2 regions of the Paenibacillus sp. 1A_MP2 genome follow, and region 1 is predicted to be linked to the other one. Evidence: predicted binding sites of a transcription regulator. Region 1 holds the regulator's gene; the other holds the start of a gene.
The links. Region 1 encodes LexA, which represses DNA repair genes until DNA is damaged. Its sites were predicted from a motif close to CGAACATATGTTCG; they were not measured.

Region 1 (8,049 bases):
CCTGAAAGAAGCCGAAGAAATGGGATTCACTTCCTTCAACGTCGGTCCTGAACCAGAGTTCTTCTTGTTCAAAACAGACGAAAAAGGAAACCCGACTAACGAACTGAATGACCAAGGTGGATATTTCGACCTTGCGCCTACGGATCTTGGTGAAAACTGTCGTCGTGACATCGTTATCACACTTGAAGAAATGGGCTTTGAGATCGAAGCTTCCCACCATGAGGTAGCTCCAGGTCAGCATGAGATCGACTTTAAATATGCTGATGCTCTAAAAGCAGCAGACCAGATCCAAACGTTCAAACTCGTTGTTAAAACGATTGCACGTCAGCATGGTTTACATGCTACCTTTATGCCGAAACCGCTGTTTGGTATGAACGGTTCCGGTATGCACTGTAACCAATCCTTGTTCCAAGGCAAAGTGAACGCATTCGTAGACGAGTCGGACGAGCTGGGTCTGAGCAAAACTGCACGTCACTTCATGGCTGGAACTTTGAAGCATGCGCGTGCGTTTGCAGCAATTACGAACCCAACAGTGAACTCATACAAACGTCTTGTACCAGGTTATGAAGCCCCTTGTTATGTAGCATGGTCCGCCAGTAACCGTAGCCCAATGATCCGTATTCCAGCTTCCCGTGGTCTGAGTACACGTGTTGAGGTTCGTAATCCGGATCCGGCTGCTAACCCTTACTTGGCTTTGGCTGTTTTATTGAAAGCAGGTCTGGACGGAATCAAACGTGAGCTTTCCTTACCAGCTCCGATTGACCGTAACATCTACATCATGTCAGAAGAAGAGCGTGTGGAAGAAGGCATTCCAAGCTTGCCAGCTGACCTGAAAGAAGCATTGAACGAATTGATCCGCAGCGAAGTTATCTGTGATGCTCTCGGCGACCACGCCCTGGCTCACTTCTATGAGCTGAAAGAAATTGAGTGGGACATGTATAGAACACAAGTCCACCAATGGGAACGCGATCAATACATTACATTGTACTAATAGCTCAATCCCTTGGCGCTCTAGCGCTGAGGGTTTTTTCTTTTTGTGGGCAAGGGAATGAAATTGACGATAAAAAGTAATGTCCCCCAAAATGGCTCCCAAAAAATAATGGTGATCAAGCATATCATTCGTGAATGCTTAACTTCCTTCATCAGCTTATTCGTTAATTAAAAAAGCCGGATAGAATATTATTCTATCTGGCTTTATATCTATAGGTCTTAGTCCTTAATTTCTGATAAATAGTAATCATATAACCCATCAATAGAAGAGCTAGAAAGTAAGTGAGTGGCTGCTTCAATCCATTCTCTCTTCCAATCAAACCAGCGCATTTCAATTAACTTCGTGATTTCTTCTTCTGAGAAACGCTTCTTTACTTCTTTTGCAGGATTGCCACCAACGATCGTATAAGGGGCAACATCTTTTGTTACAACAGAACCTGCTGCAACAATTGCACCTTCACCAATGGTAACACCTGGCATAATCATGGCATTCATGCCGATCCATGCATCGCTTTCGATAACGGTATCTCCTTTGGGTGAGAAGGAATGGCTAATTTGATCAGCAAACGGATAAACAGTGATCCACTCCGCATGATGATTGTTATTTCCTCCCATAAGAATGACGACACCGGCTGCGATACATACATAATTACCAATAATTAATCGATCTAATTGCCATCCAAATTCCTCAATCGGATTGAACAAGCTCCTCGATTTTTCATCTCCCCATAAATATCTCACACATCCGTCTTCAAAAGAAGAATTGTTATCGTAATAACCAGAGTAATAGGAGTAATCGCCGACTTCAATTAATGGATTAGTTACAATATCCTTCAAATACTTAATATCAGACCAGTGACTAAATTGGTTTATATTCATTTTAATTTCCTCGCTTCTAAGTTATATCTGGGCAACTTAGAAGCTTGATACGGTAGCTACATTCTTTAGCTTTTTTAGACGACGAACCATCTAAATCATCCTTCCTTAAGATATGAGGGCGATTATAGCAATGACCTCTTTTTGTCAATCCTATTCTCATAAAGAGATGTGTGTAAGTATTCTCGCTCAAAATGTATATGATGAAGAGAAAAATGTAGAATTTTAATTAGACGGAAAAGCGCGTCTATGAAAAAAGAGAACGTTCTAATTTTTTTCTCTGTTTTTACAGTATCTATATGTTGATAGTTTCATATAATTACAGTATAATTTATTTATATTTTTAGAAATTAAATTTTGAACAATTAATTGGAGATGTTGATATGGAACAAGAGAAACAACTCGTTGCCGCACAGCGGACATTTTTTTATACAGGTCAGACCAAGCCGATTGAGTACCGTATTCGTGCTCTTCAGCAATTAAGACAGGGAATTGAGAAGTATCAGCAACGTATTCTTGATGCACTTCGTGCCGATCTCAATAAATCCGAAACAGAAGCTTATGGCTCAGAGATTCGCATCGTATTGGGTGAACTGGATTTTGCATTGGAACACTTGGAGGAATGGGCTACACCAAAACCTGTGCCTACAAATTCTGCTATACCTGATGGCACAAGCCTGATTTATCCTGAACCTTATGGCGTTGCTCTTATTATTGCACCGTGGAACTATCCGTTCCAATTGGCCTTTGGTCCTCTGATTGGAGCCATTGCTGCAGGTAACTGTGCCATTATTAAGCCGTCGGAATTAACTCCTGCGGTATCACGTCTGACTTATGATTTGATTCATGAGATATTTCCTATTGAGTACCTGGCAGTTGTGGAAGGGGAAGTTGAGACAAGTACAGCATTATTGAAGGAAAAGTTTGATTATATTTTCTTTACAGGCAGTACAGGTGTTGGCCGTATCGTTATGAAGGCTGCTGCCGAGCATTTGACTCCGGTTACGCTTGAACTAGGTGGCAAGAGTCCGGTCATTGTTCACCAGGATGCAGATTTGCAGCTGGCAGCTCAGCGCATTGTTCGCGGTAAATTTCTGAATGCTGGACAAACCTGTGTCGCTCCGGACTACCTGCTTGTACACGAGAATGTACATGACAAATTACTGGAATTGATCGATGCAGAGATTCAGGATAAATTCGGAGATGATGTGATGCAAAACGCAGATTTTCCGCATATTGTCAACGGGCGTAACTTCGACCGATTATCGGTGTTGCTCCAAGATGGCAAAGCACTGATTGGGGGACGTTCTGAGCGTGATCAGCTGCTTATAGAACCAACAGTATTGGGACATGTGGATTGGAATTCCCCTGTGATGCAAGAAGAGATCTTTGGTCCGATCCTTCCTGTATTTAAGTTTAAAGACCTCAATCCTATGCTAGATGAGATTATTCGCCGTCCAAAACCACTTGCATTATATCTCTTCACTAAGGATGAGGCTCTGCAGGATCAGGTTCTGAATCAAGTATCTTTTGGTGGTGGTTGCATAAATGACACATTGTCTCATATGACTTCACATTATCTTCCGTTTGGCGGAGTAGGAGAAAGTGGAATGGGTTCCTACCATGGTCAACAGAGCTTTGATGTGTTTTCTCATCATAAGAGCATTCTTAAACGCAGTGAATAACAAGCTTACGTAGAGCAATATAAGCAGTAGGCAGAAAAGAGGTTGTCCCGTTCAACGGGACAACCTCTTTAAGTATCTTATTGTGAAACATCTAAGCTGCTTCAAAACATATTAATGAATATCACGGAAAAGCCCAATGACTTTGCCCAGAATGCTAACGTGTTTCAAACGCAAAGGTTCAAAAGTCGAATTTTCCGGTTGAAGACGAATATGATCTTTCTCTTTGTAGAACGTTTTTACCGTTGCTTCATCGTCTTCAGTCATGGCTACTACGATATCGCCGTTATCTGCAGTTTGCTGCTGACGTACGATAACATAATCTCCGTTAACAATGCCTGCTTCAACCATACTGTCTCCCACGACCGAAAGCATAAATACTTTCTGTTCGCCCACATAATGCGTAGGAAGAGGGAAATAATCTTCGATATTTTCTGTTGCTGTGATTGGAACCCCTGCAGTAACTTTACCCACGACAGGAATGCGAGCAACGCTGTGAGCAAACTGATGTGAATGCTCTGACTCTTCCTGGCTGAGAAGCTCAATGGCTCTTGGTTTGGTTGGGTCACGTCTAATTAGACCTTTCTTCTCCAAACGATCCAGATGTCCATGTACTGTAGAGCTGGAAGCCAATCCAACGGCTTCACCAATTTCGCGTACGGAAGGAGGATACCCCTTCAACCGGACTTCATTGCGTATAAACTCCAGAATAGCCTGTTGCCTGCTGGATATCTTCGACATACCGTATCAACCCCATTTTAGTAACGTTTGGGAAAATTATAACATAGAACCTCCGTTCGTACAAACATAAGTTCTAAATAAAATGCCATAAAATCAATGTTTTTTTGCGAATTTGTATGAAAATGAATTTTGCATCTAAGCAAATACTGCAAATGATAGTGCCATACTATAGAAGAAAGATAGTAAAAGAAAGATGAGTGATAGAACTCAATAAAAAAAAGCGAACAATTGTTCTAAAAAGTTATTGTGCAAAACAAGTGTTCGTGTTATATTGATTTTAACGGATAGGAACAAACGTTTGGAGGTCGATATTTAATGAGATATTCTACTTATCAAAGCATTTACGAACCGGTGCATTCAGAAGTGGTTGAAACTAACATAAGAAATTTTAAAAAGGTTTTTGCAATAGGTAATATCCCAACCTGGGTGTTGAAATTAATAATCGTATCATTAATTATATTGGTTGGTTGCAGTACAGTGCTAACAGTGTTTGCAGGCAATGAGAACGATTTGTTGCCTGGAGGAAAGATGGCAGTTTCACAAGGAGATACGCTGTGGAGTATATCATTGGATCATAAACCGGAAACGATGGATACACGTGTATATATAGAAGCAATTAAGAAAGTGAATCAACTTCAGTCCACTTCAATAAAGGTGGGGCAAGTCTTAATACTGCCACAATTCACAAAATAAAACTGCATATCCACACGCGCTAATGCGTGTCAGCTTGACAAGCTGCCTTTAACATGTCAAAGTTAATAAGACTTTGTATTTTTGGAGGGGACAAGCTTGGATATAGATAGTCTGGTAGCACGTATTAATGAATTGGCCCGTAAGCAAAAATCCACTGGATTGTCAGAGGAAGAGCTCGCTGAACGTGCCAAGCTTAGAGAGATCTATTTGAATAACATTCGAAGCAATTTCAGACAGCAGCTGGATTCGATTGAAATTGTAGATGATGAGAATGATCAAGGCCACCAAGGCAAACTCAAACATTAAGGAAACCTAATGATATCATATATGATATTTAGGTTTCTTCCTGTTATCTAGAGGTTGCAAATTATAGGGGGAAATGTTGGTTTGCATTTATGTAAGCCGATACAAAGAACATCTAAGGGGGATTCTCATGTCGCGTTCGTTCGAGAGAACAGTTCGGAAAAATTCTAAGCAGTTGAATCAGCAACGTAAAAAAAGCGGTCAACCGGTTTCCGGTACACCAGGTGAGGACGTATTCAAAGGACGCAGCCTTCTGTTTCCTATTTTTCTGATCGGACTAGCATTCCTGTATCTCTTTATGAGTACGTTTCTTGTTAAAGCGCCGATGACCACCTGGGACTGGGTAACCATGTTGCTGTATGTATTTTTGGCAGTCATCTTCATGCTCCGTCGTCCATATGTCAAAATAGGAACTAACCGGATTTTGACGACAAAGGGCAATCGCGAGCGTTCAATTGGAGTTGACGATATCGTGAAATTCAGAATTGAGCCAGGCACAGTTGTGATTGAGCATAATGCACGAGGTAAGAGATGGGTATTTACCAAACTACTCAATCGTTATGATACCGATGCAATTACTGAGCGTCTTCTGAAATTCGCCAAAGCACATCAGATCACCGTGGAAACTTACGAGAAAAAGTAATTATTGCATAAAGGGGAAGATGACCGAAATGGCGTTAAAAGCGATTTTGTTCGACCTGGATGATACTTTGCTGTGGGATGAGCGCAGTGTTCGAGAGGCCTTTCATGAGACTTGCCTGATCGCAGCGCAAGAGACTGGAGTTAAACCGGAAGATCTTGAAGAAGCTGTTCGTAATGAGGCACGTAATCTATATGAGTCCTATGAAACTTTTTCGTTTACCAAAATGATTGGGATCAACCCGTTCGAAGGTCTTTGGGCTAACTTCACGGGTGGGGATCAGCCGGAGTTTCGCCAGCTGGAGCAGATTGCACCTGCATATCGTAAAGAGTCATGGCGTCGTGGCTTGTTAAAGCTTGGTGTTGATCGTGAAGATCTGGCGGAAAGACTTGCCTCACAATTTGGGGCAGAGCGGAGATCGAGACCCCATGTCTATGAAGAAACGCTGGAAACATTAAGTCATCTACAAGGGAAGTTCAAGCTTTTGCTTTTAACCAACGGCTGTCCTGCGTTGCAACAGAGAAACTTGATGGTGTTCCGGAATTAGCTCCTTTTTTTGACGAAATTATTATTTCGGGTTCGTTCGGTAAAGGGAAACCTGACCCTTCGATTTTCGAGCACGCATTGAGTAAGCTGGGAGTACAGCCTGAGGAGAGCATGATGGTTGGAGATAAGCTTACGACTGATATTCGTGGAGCATTGTCTGCAGGCATTCAGTCTGTTTGGATTAACCGTGAGAATAAAGTTAATACCGAATCGTATGTGCCTGACCATGAAATCAAGCATTTATCCGAATTGGAACGCATTATTGCTGAATTTTCTATTAGTGCATCATAAATCGTATTTTTTTGTGTTCTGTCCAAACATTGTAAGATTTCATTAGATGTACTCCATCCATGAAACCTTACAATGTTTTTTGTTTTGGGGTAGCTAAAACTATACCGTATTAACGAATTTAAAATTTTTTACTAAAAGTTATTGAAATTATAGAACTGCTGATTTAGAATGTAACTAACATACTAGTATGACTAGTATGCGAATGAAAGCAGCGAATATCTGTTGACTTACTTGAATGAAGAGGGAGCGGGGGTTATTCGCTAATATTTTCATATTCGTTGTAAGCGCTTTACATAGTTGAGGGAAACCTATTAATTCTGGAAATATAACGGGCAACATGAAGTACCAAATGACAGTAAGCATCTTAAACAATGGATACCTCTAGGGATTCCCGAAATTGATATCGCTTACATTATCTCTTTAATTTATTCTGCTGTGGGGGTGAAGAAGTTCATCTGATTACTTGTCTTCTACGAAAAGAAGAGATGATGTGAAATGATCGAAAACGCTTTTAGTTTATCAAGCTAAGGATCGGAGTGAAATAACATATGGAGTCGGAAACCGCTAAAACCACACTAACGATGACTTCTTTACGTAAAGAAAGTAGGTTAAGAACGGCTGCAGCTCTGCTTCGTAAAGATTGGCAATTATACTCACTGTTAATTCTTCCAATTATCTATCTTATCATTTTCAAATACGGGCCAATGCTCGGAAATGTAATCGCCTTCAGACGATTTGTACCAGGAGGCAGTATTTTCGGAGAGACGTGGGTTGGATTCAGGTATTTTCAAATGTTTATCCAAGACCCAACGTTTTGGAAGGTATTTGGAAACACACTCATGCTCGGTGGACTCGCGCTACTGTTCACCTTCCCAGTTCCGATCATTTTTGCATTGCTGCTGAATGAGGTGAAAAGCAAACGTTTCAAAAAGTTTGTGCAGACCGCTTCTTATCTTCCGCACTTCCTGTCCATCGTTATCGTTGCCGGAATGATTCTGCAATTAACGGCAGTCAATGGCTCGATTAACGGAATGGTTTCTTTTTTCACCGGAGACAGTATTCCTTTCATGCAGCGAGCGGAATGGTTTAGAACGATTTATATCACCTCTGAGGTTTGGCAAGGTATGGGGTGGGGAGCGATTCTTTATTTGGCTGCATTGACGACAATTGATGATTCTTTGTATGAGGCAGCACGGATCGATGGTGCGAACCGATGGAAGCAAACCATCCACATAACCATACCGGGCATTTTGCCAACGATCGTTACATTGCTGATTTTGAACATGG
Region 2 (8,049 bases), 1.4 Mb from region 1:
CCAAACTCAAGGCTGTTATCGATGTGCTTCAATCCAAGATGGCTAAGCGGGGTTTACCTTTAAAAAACATTGATTATGCAAAAGTAGAGCCGGCTTCTTCAGGCACAGTCCGCCAGCGTTTGAATTTCAAGCAGGGAATTGATCAGGATATCGCTAAAAAAATCAATATTTTGATTCGTGACTCCAAGATGAAAGTGAAGAGTCAGATTCAGGGAGATCAACTCCGGGTAACAGGTAAAAGTAAGAATGATTTGCAAGCTGTGATGCAGTTGTTGAACGGCGCCAATCTACCTCTGGATCTGCAATATACAAACTTTAAGTAATATTTCCTCATTGTAGCTTGCATGTTTTTTGACACTGCAATTGGCGTATATTATACTAAGTGTGCATTGCTGGCAGATAAGCATCAAAGCCCAGTCATCATCGTTTGCTGACTTTGTGAAAAGCAGTACATCTTCTGAAAGTCACCGGAACGTTTAAAACGGTTTTGCGTTTGAACGGTTGACTTTATTTTTGCGTTTTTACATAGTGAGAGCACTTTAGTGCTGATTTGACAGTGAAACTGTAAATTTCATGTTCCGGATGATGAACACGGGATTAAGATGAATGTTTGGAGTAATGGAGGATAAGAGGGAGGGCGTCTTGTGAATTTACCCAACCGGATTACGCTTGCACGAATTTGCTTAATCCCTTTTTTGATGGTGTTCCTGCTCGTAGATTTTCCGTTCTATCCAGAGCCGTTGCAATTGGGGAGCTTATCGCTTCCGTATAATCAATTAATTGCTGCTGTTATTTTTATCATTGCGGCAAGCACGGATGGAATTGACGGCTATCTGGCGCGGAAAAATAATATGGTCACCAACCTGGGAAAATTGCTTGATCCGCTGGCTGACAAATTGTTGGTTACTGCGGTGCTGATTTCTCTTGTAGAAATGGGTAAGTTGGATTCCTGGATTGCCGTGGTCATTATTAGTCGTGAGTTTGCGGTTACCGGCCTGCGTCAGATTGCATTACTGGATGGTTCGGTTGTTGCGGCAAGTGCCTGGGGCAAACTGAAGACTGTCGTGCAAATTGTCGCGATTGTGCTGTTGCTGTTGAATAATTTCCCGTTCTCATTCACGGGTATTCACATGGACATTATCGCCGTTTGGGCAGCAGCAATTATTACGATTTGGTCTGGTATTGATTACTTTATCAAAAACAAAAATTTGCTTCATTTATCAAAGGTGTAACGGTTTGCGGTTAAATGGGGAAGCATGAAGAAATCATTTGTACGAAGGGCAATAGGAAATTATCCTATTGCCCTTTGATCACTCACCACGTGTACAGGAGGATGCTGAATGAAGGCAGAAATCATTGCAGTTGGCACAGAATTGTTGCTTGGACAAATTGTGAATACCAATGCCAGATATCTATCCCGTGAATTGGCTGCGATCGGGATTGATGTATATTTCCAAACGGTGGTTGGTGATAATTTAAATCGACTTAGTGACGCGATACGCATCGCTCAGGGTCGTGCAGATGTCATTTTATTTTCAGGAGGCATCGGTCCTACACAGGATGACCTGACTAAGGATGCGATCGCGGCGGTCTTGAACCGCAAACTGCATATAGACCGAATGGCTATGGACAAAATTGAGGGTTTCTTCCGAGATCGAAATGTAGATATGACGGAAAACAATCGTCGGCAGGCAATCGTTATAGAAGGCGGGACACCGCTGGCGAATGAAACAGGCCTTGCCGCAGGAAATGCGATCTCTGATAATGGTAAACATTATGTTGTGATGCCTGGACCACCGAAAGAGCTGATTCCCATGTTTGAACAGGAGGTTAAGCCTTGGTTGTTCCAGCATGTACTGACTGAAGAAATGCCCATTTATTCAAAAATGCTGAAGTTTGCAGGAATCGGTGAATCGGCATTGGAAGACCGGCTCCTTGATCTGATTGATACACAGACAGATCCTACCATTGCGCCGTATGCAAGTGAGGGAGAAGTTACGGTACGTGTATCCACAAAGGCTCCAAGTGAGAGTGAGGCGAAGCTGAAGCTGGATGCAATGGAAGTGCAGATCCGGGAACGATTGCCAGAGCATCTCTACGCGAACGAGGACGTGCCTATAGAGTACACAATTGTGACCATGATGTCTGATATGGGTCTGACCCTTAGCGCGGCTGAGAGCTGCACAGGAGGGCTCGTCATGCAGAGCCTGACATCAGTTCCTGGCAGTGCATCGATGCTTAAAGGCGGAATTGTATGTTACTCCAATGAAATTAAGGAAAAGCTGCTCCATGTGCCGCATGACTATCTGGAAGGTGAAGATGCACCGGGCGCAGTGAGCCCGGAGGTGGCCAAAGTGCTGGCAGAGCAGATTCGCATGATTGGGGATGCAGATTTCGGTTTGTCAGTTACAGGGGTTGCGGGACCTGGTTATTCCGAGCGCAAACCGCCAGGACTTGTATTTATCGCTCTGGCGGAGCGTGGTAAAGAGACAGAAATTCATGAACTGCGTATTAATGGCAATCGCGAGACGGTTCGAATCCGTTCAGCGAAAGCGATTCTTTACCGTTTGTGGCGTAAGCTTGTGGAGATGGACTAGTTCACAGCTCGGATTGCATTTGCTAAGCCAAGCAAGTATAATAAAGGAAGACGGAAGAACCGTAGAATCAGGCTTTACAGCCTTGTTTACGGTTCTTTTTTCTGTTTAATGGAAAGTTTCCTTGAGGAAGAGGCGCCTCGGCCTTCACAAAAAAAACGAATGTATGTTCGAAAAAAAGCTTGGCAAACGTGTTAAAACAAGGTATCATTATCTTATAAACAGTAAAGGGTGTGAGCTTATTGTCAGACCGTCGTGCCGCGCTTGATATGGCGCTCCGTCAAATAGAGAAGCAATTTGGTAAAGGATCCATCATGAAACTGGGTGAGTCGACTCACATGAATGTGGAAATTATACCCAGCGGTTCCTTGGCTTTGGATATTGCATTAGGAACAGGCGGCTTGCCTAAAGGCCGTATTGTTGAAATATATGGACCTGAATCATCTGGTAAAACAACTGTTGCATTGCATGCGATTGCTGAAGTACAAAGAGCGGGTGGACAAGCTGCATTTATCGATGCAGAGCATGCTCTTGACCCGCAATATGCAAGCAAACTGGGTGTTAATATTGATGAGTTGCTTCTGTCCCAGCCAGATACGGGTGAGCAAGGGCTTGAAATTGCAGAAGCGCTTGTACGTAGTGGTGCTGTGGATATTGTCGTTATTGACTCGGTTGCTGCCTTGGTACCAAAAGCAGAAATTGAAGGCGAAATGGGTGATTCCCATGTCGGTTTGCAAGCACGTCTGATGTCTCAGGCGTTGCGTAAACTGTCTGGTGCAATTAGCAAATCCAAAACCATCGCAATCTTTATCAACCAGCTTCGTGAAAAAGTCGGTGTTATGTTTGGTAACCCGGAGACAACACCTGGTGGTCGTGCCCTGAAATTCTACTCTACAGTACGTCTGGATGTACGTCGTATTGAGAGTATTAAATCAGGCAATGACATCATCGGTAACCGTACCCGTATCAAAGTTGTAAAAAATAAAGTGGCACCGCCGTTTAAACAAGCGGAAGTGGACATTATGTACGGTGAAGGTATTTCGAGAGAAGGCAGTATCATCGACATTGGTACAGAGCTGGACATCGTTAACAAAAGTGGTGCGTGGTACTCTTACGAGGGCGAACGTTTGGGTCAAGGACGTGAGAACGCGAAGCAGTTCATGAAAGAGCATGCAGATATTGCTCAAGTCATTGAGCAAAAAATCCGTGTAGCCAGCAACTTGACTACTGCAGTTCCTGTGCCTACTAGTGAAGATCAACAAAAAGAAGCGGCAGAAGAACAAGAATTATTTGAAATTAACGAGTAAGCCCTCTGGACTCCCAAAGCTAGCCTGATTGAGCTTGGCTTAATCTAGCTGCTAAGGTGTTGTGGTGTGTACTCTCGCTGTCCAACAGCCTCTGTCCGAATGGACAGGGGCTGTTGGCACGCTTACTTTTAGTGTGAGGCCGGACATTGTTTCCGGCCTTTTGTATTAGCGTTAGATGTCTTCCGTGAGATAGCAAAGCGTTTAGTGAAGCTGCGTTTCCATTGGAGACATGCTAGGCGTATGTGAAGAAGTCTTTTGTTTTGCTGTGTGCTTTCAATTAGGCCATGCAGTTCAGACACAAAATGATGTGGAAGGGGCGAACTGAATGGACCAACATGATGAGGAATTATATGAAGAAGCAGAACTTGAAGGAATATCGCAATTCCCGGATAACGAAGAACTTACCATTACACGGGTCGAACGAACGAAGAGCAGGGAAGCTCGTTACCGGATTACCTTTGGTTTATATTCAATCACGGTGCTTGAAGATGTAATGATTAAATATCGGATGACCCGAGGAAATACATTTTTGAAGAAGGACTTGGAAGATATCATTGTAGCGGATGAGCGACAGCGGACGTATGTGCAGTCTTTACGATATCTGGAACATAAACCCCGCACACGCCACAAATTAAGTCAGAAACTTCGTCAAAAAGAATTTGCTGCACCGTTGATTGAAGAGGCCCTGGATCGGCTTGAGAGGGAGAATTTGGTCGATGATGAACTGTTTGCGAAGGAATGGACTCGTCAGCGTATGGAGGGCCAGCGGAAGGGGAAACTGTGGATAAGGCAAGAGCTGCGTCAGAAGGGCATTGCCAGTGAGCTGATTGCTGAAGCGCTGGAAGGTATAAGTACGGATTCGGAATTTGAGACTGCTCTAACCGCCGGACGCAAAAAATGGAATCAGGTCAAAGGAGACATCAAGGAGAAGAAACGTAAAACGCTTCCCTTCTTGATGCGACGAGGTTTTTCCATGGATATGGTGCGTCGGGTCGTGAATTGTTTAATTGAAGAAGATGAGGCGGGGACCCCGAAGATGACGAAGCATTGTTATGGGATTAGCAGACTGGACTCACTATACTGCATTCTCTTGACAATTTCTTTCGTCAAATACTAAAATGGACATGAGTCTGTAAGAAATGGACAACCCTTTTTCCTTCCAAAAAAGCGGTTTCTGTTTTTGAAGATTTATACCATTCATGATTATGGGTTTGCCGGAAACGGTGAATAGTGCGTGGAGACATGTACACTTGAAATGAAAATCGGCGGGGGATCGCCGTAAGTATTCGTTATTCCCAAAAATATGTAAGGTTTGAAAACTGCAAATTGACCCAAGGAATGCCTTGGAGGAACCAACGAGGAGGTGAACAGTATGCCAACTGCAATCATGATCGTTCTCGTTGTTGCCGCGCTATTCATTGGGTTTCGGAGTAGGATATTTTATTCGCAAATCTCTTGCAGAAGCTAAGATCTCCAGTGCGGAAGAAGCTGCCGTACAAATCGTGGAGAACGCGAAGAAAGAGGCAGAAGCACTGAAGAAAGAAACGGTGCTGGAAGCGAAGGACGAAATTCATCGCATTCGCGCTGAAGCTGAAAAAGACACTCGTGAACGTCGGAACGAAATTCAACGACAAGAAAGACGATTGTTGCAAAAAGAAGAGTCGCTGGATAAAAAATTGGAATCGCTCGAACGCAAAGAAGAGCAAGTGGCTAACAAAGAGAAACGAATTGATGAGACACAGCAGCAGATCGAGATGATCTACAAAAACCAGGTGACGGAGCTGGAGCGCATATCCAACCTCACCATGGAAGACGCACGCAGTATCATACTGTCCAACGTAGAACAGGAAGTTCGTCATGAGACGGCTCAAATGATTAAGGACATTGAACAGCAAGCGAAGGAAGAAGCGGACAAAAAGTCCCGCGAGATTATTACACTCGCCATCCAACGTTGTGCGGCTGACCACGTGGCAGAGACAACGGTATCCGTTGTTACCTTGCCAAATGAAGAAATGAAAGGCCGGATTATCGGTCGTGAAGGACGTAACATCCGTGCGCTTGAAACCCTTACCGGGATTGACCTCATTATCGATGATACGCCAGAAGCAGTTATTCTGTCGGGCTTTGACCCGATTCGCCGTGAAATCGCCCGTACTGCCCTCGAAAAATTGGTGGCTGATGGACGTATTCACCCGGCACGGATTGAAGAGATGGTGGAGAAATCCCGCAAAGAAGTGGATGAGCGTATCCGTGAATACGGTGAGCAAGCTACCTTTGAAGTGGGCGTGCATGGTCTGCATCCGGACTTGATTAAAATTTTGGGCCGGTTGAAGTTCCGTACAAGCTATGGTCAAAACGTCTTGAAACATTCGATGGAAGTCGCTTATCTGGCTGGACTGATGGCTGGCGAACTCGGAGAAGACGTAACCCTGGCAAGACGTGCAGGTCTATTGCATGACATCGGTAAAGCGCTGGATCACGAAGTGGAAGGATCACACGTCGAAATCGGCGTGGAACTAGCGAAGAAATACAAAGAACATCCGGTTGTAATCAACAGTATCGCGTCCCATCACGGGGATTGCGAAGCGACTTCGGTTATTGCGATGTTGGTTGGCGCAGCAGATGCGCTCTCCGCAGCAAGACCAGGCGCACGCCGCGAAACGCTGGAAACGTATATCAAGCGACTGGAGAAGCTGGAAGAGATTTCGGAGTCGTTCGAAGGTGTCGAGAAATCGTACGCTATTCAGGCCGGACGCGAAGTTCGCGTTATGGTACAGCCTGAGAAAATCGACGATGCCGAAGCATTCCGCCTCGCGCGTGACATTACGAAGATGATTGAGAACGAACTCGATTATCCGGGTCACATCAAGGTCACCGTCATCCGGGAAACCCGTGCGGTTGAATACGCAAAATAGAGCATTACGGAAAAGTGGCCGCAGTAGTGGGCCACTTTTCCTGTTGATAGCCTGTTAAAGGCATTTTCATAATAAAATGATGAGCAAGAGATAGAGGTCCTGCGAAGTTTTGGATGCTTTGAAGAAGGCTGCGCTTGGTAGGGATTAAGGAGGCAGTAAAATGAAAGTTTTGTTTATTGGTGACATTGTAGGGAATGTGGGGCGTAAGGCATTAAAGGAAAACCTACCCTACCTCAAAACGAAGTATAAGCCACATGTAGTCATTGTAAATGGGGAAAATGCAGCGGCAGGCCGGGGCATTACCGGTGCAATTGCGAATGAATTTTTCAACTGGGGTGTGCATGGCATCACCCTTGGTAACCATACCTGGGACAATAAGGACATTTTTGATTTTATAGATGATGAACCTCGCATGATTCGTCCTGCGAACTTTCCTCCAGGAACACCGGGGCGCGGTTACACGGTAGTCAAAGGCGAAGGCAAGGAGCTGGCGATTGTCAATCTGCAAGGGCGTACGTTTCTGCCTGCTCTGGATTGTCCATTTCGCGTTGCCGATGAAATTGTGGATGAACTGCGTCAAGATCATAAATGCATTCTCGTCGATATGCATGCTGAAGCAACGTCAGAGAAGATTGCCATGGGCTGGCATCTGGATGGACGTGCATCGCTGGTCGTAGGTACACATACACATGTGCAGAGCAATGATGATCGTATTTTGCCAGGAGGAACAGCTTATTTAACCGATGCGGGCATGGTTGGCCCGCGTGACGGCATATTGGGTATGGAGCGTGAAGCGGTGCTTCGCAAGTTCTATACCCAGCTTCCGGTACGCTTTGTCGTAGACGATGGCAAGTGGCATTTCCACGGTGTTTTTGTGGAGATTGATGAAGCCACAGGTGCTGCAACGCGCATTGAGAAAATTCGTCTGATGGAAGACGAGTGGCGCATGGAATAGGGGTATTGTCTCATTTTGCAGGGAAACCCGCCTAAAAAGAAGGAATTTTTTTGCCTCCCGCGAATAACATCTAGTAAGTGGAAACAAACATTCAACATTCCCAGGGAGGTACTTACCATGGAAGTATTAAAAGTTTCAGCAAAGTCCAATCCCAATTCCGTAGCCGGCGCTCTTGCAGGTGTTCTTCGTGAACGTGGAAATGCTGAACTGCAGGCAATTGGAGCGGGAGCACTGAACCAAGCCATTAAAGCGGTAGCGATAGCCCGGGGATTTGTAGC

Region 2: the regulator LexA is predicted to act here: its motif matches at 2,754-2,767, upstream of recA (recombinase RecA).

The regions. Positions count from the first base shown of each region.
Region 1 is NZ_JBQQCS010000001.1:3,279,843-3,287,891, forward strand. Features, by position in the region: gene glnA (type I glutamate--ammonia ligase) at 1-991, shown strand, start outside; gene ACTWJ7_RS16075 (CatB-related O-acetyltransferase) at 1,210-1,869, opposite strand; gene ACTWJ7_RS16080 (aldehyde dehydrogenase) at 2,250-3,551, shown strand; gene lexA (transcriptional repressor LexA) at 3,663-4,289, opposite strand; gene ACTWJ7_RS16090 (LysM peptidoglycan-binding domain-containing protein) at 4,605-4,982, shown strand; gene ACTWJ7_RS16095 (DUF896 domain-containing protein) at 5,079-5,288, shown strand; gene ACTWJ7_RS16100 (hypothetical protein) at 5,416-5,928, shown strand; partial or broken gene ACTWJ7_RS16105 (HAD family hydrolase) at 5,957-6,762, shown strand; gene ACTWJ7_RS16110 (ABC transporter permease) at 7,344-8,049, shown strand, end outside.
Region 2 is NZ_JBQQCS010000001.1:4,674,574-4,682,622, reverse strand. Features, by position in the region: gene ACTWJ7_RS22850 (YajQ family cyclic di-GMP-binding protein) at 1-323, shown strand, start outside; gene pgsA (CDP-diacylglycerol--glycerol-3-phosphate 3-phosphatidyltransferase) at 645-1,232, shown strand; gene ACTWJ7_RS22840 (competence/damage-inducible protein A) at 1,341-2,597, shown strand; gene recA (recombinase RecA) at 2,837-3,901, shown strand; gene ACTWJ7_RS22830 (regulatory protein RecX) at 4,227-5,018, shown strand; partial or broken gene rny (ribonuclease Y) at 5,274-6,816, shown strand; gene ACTWJ7_RS22820 (TIGR00282 family metallophosphoesterase) at 6,977-7,771, shown strand; gene ACTWJ7_RS22815 (stage V sporulation protein S) at 7,889-8,049, shown strand, end outside.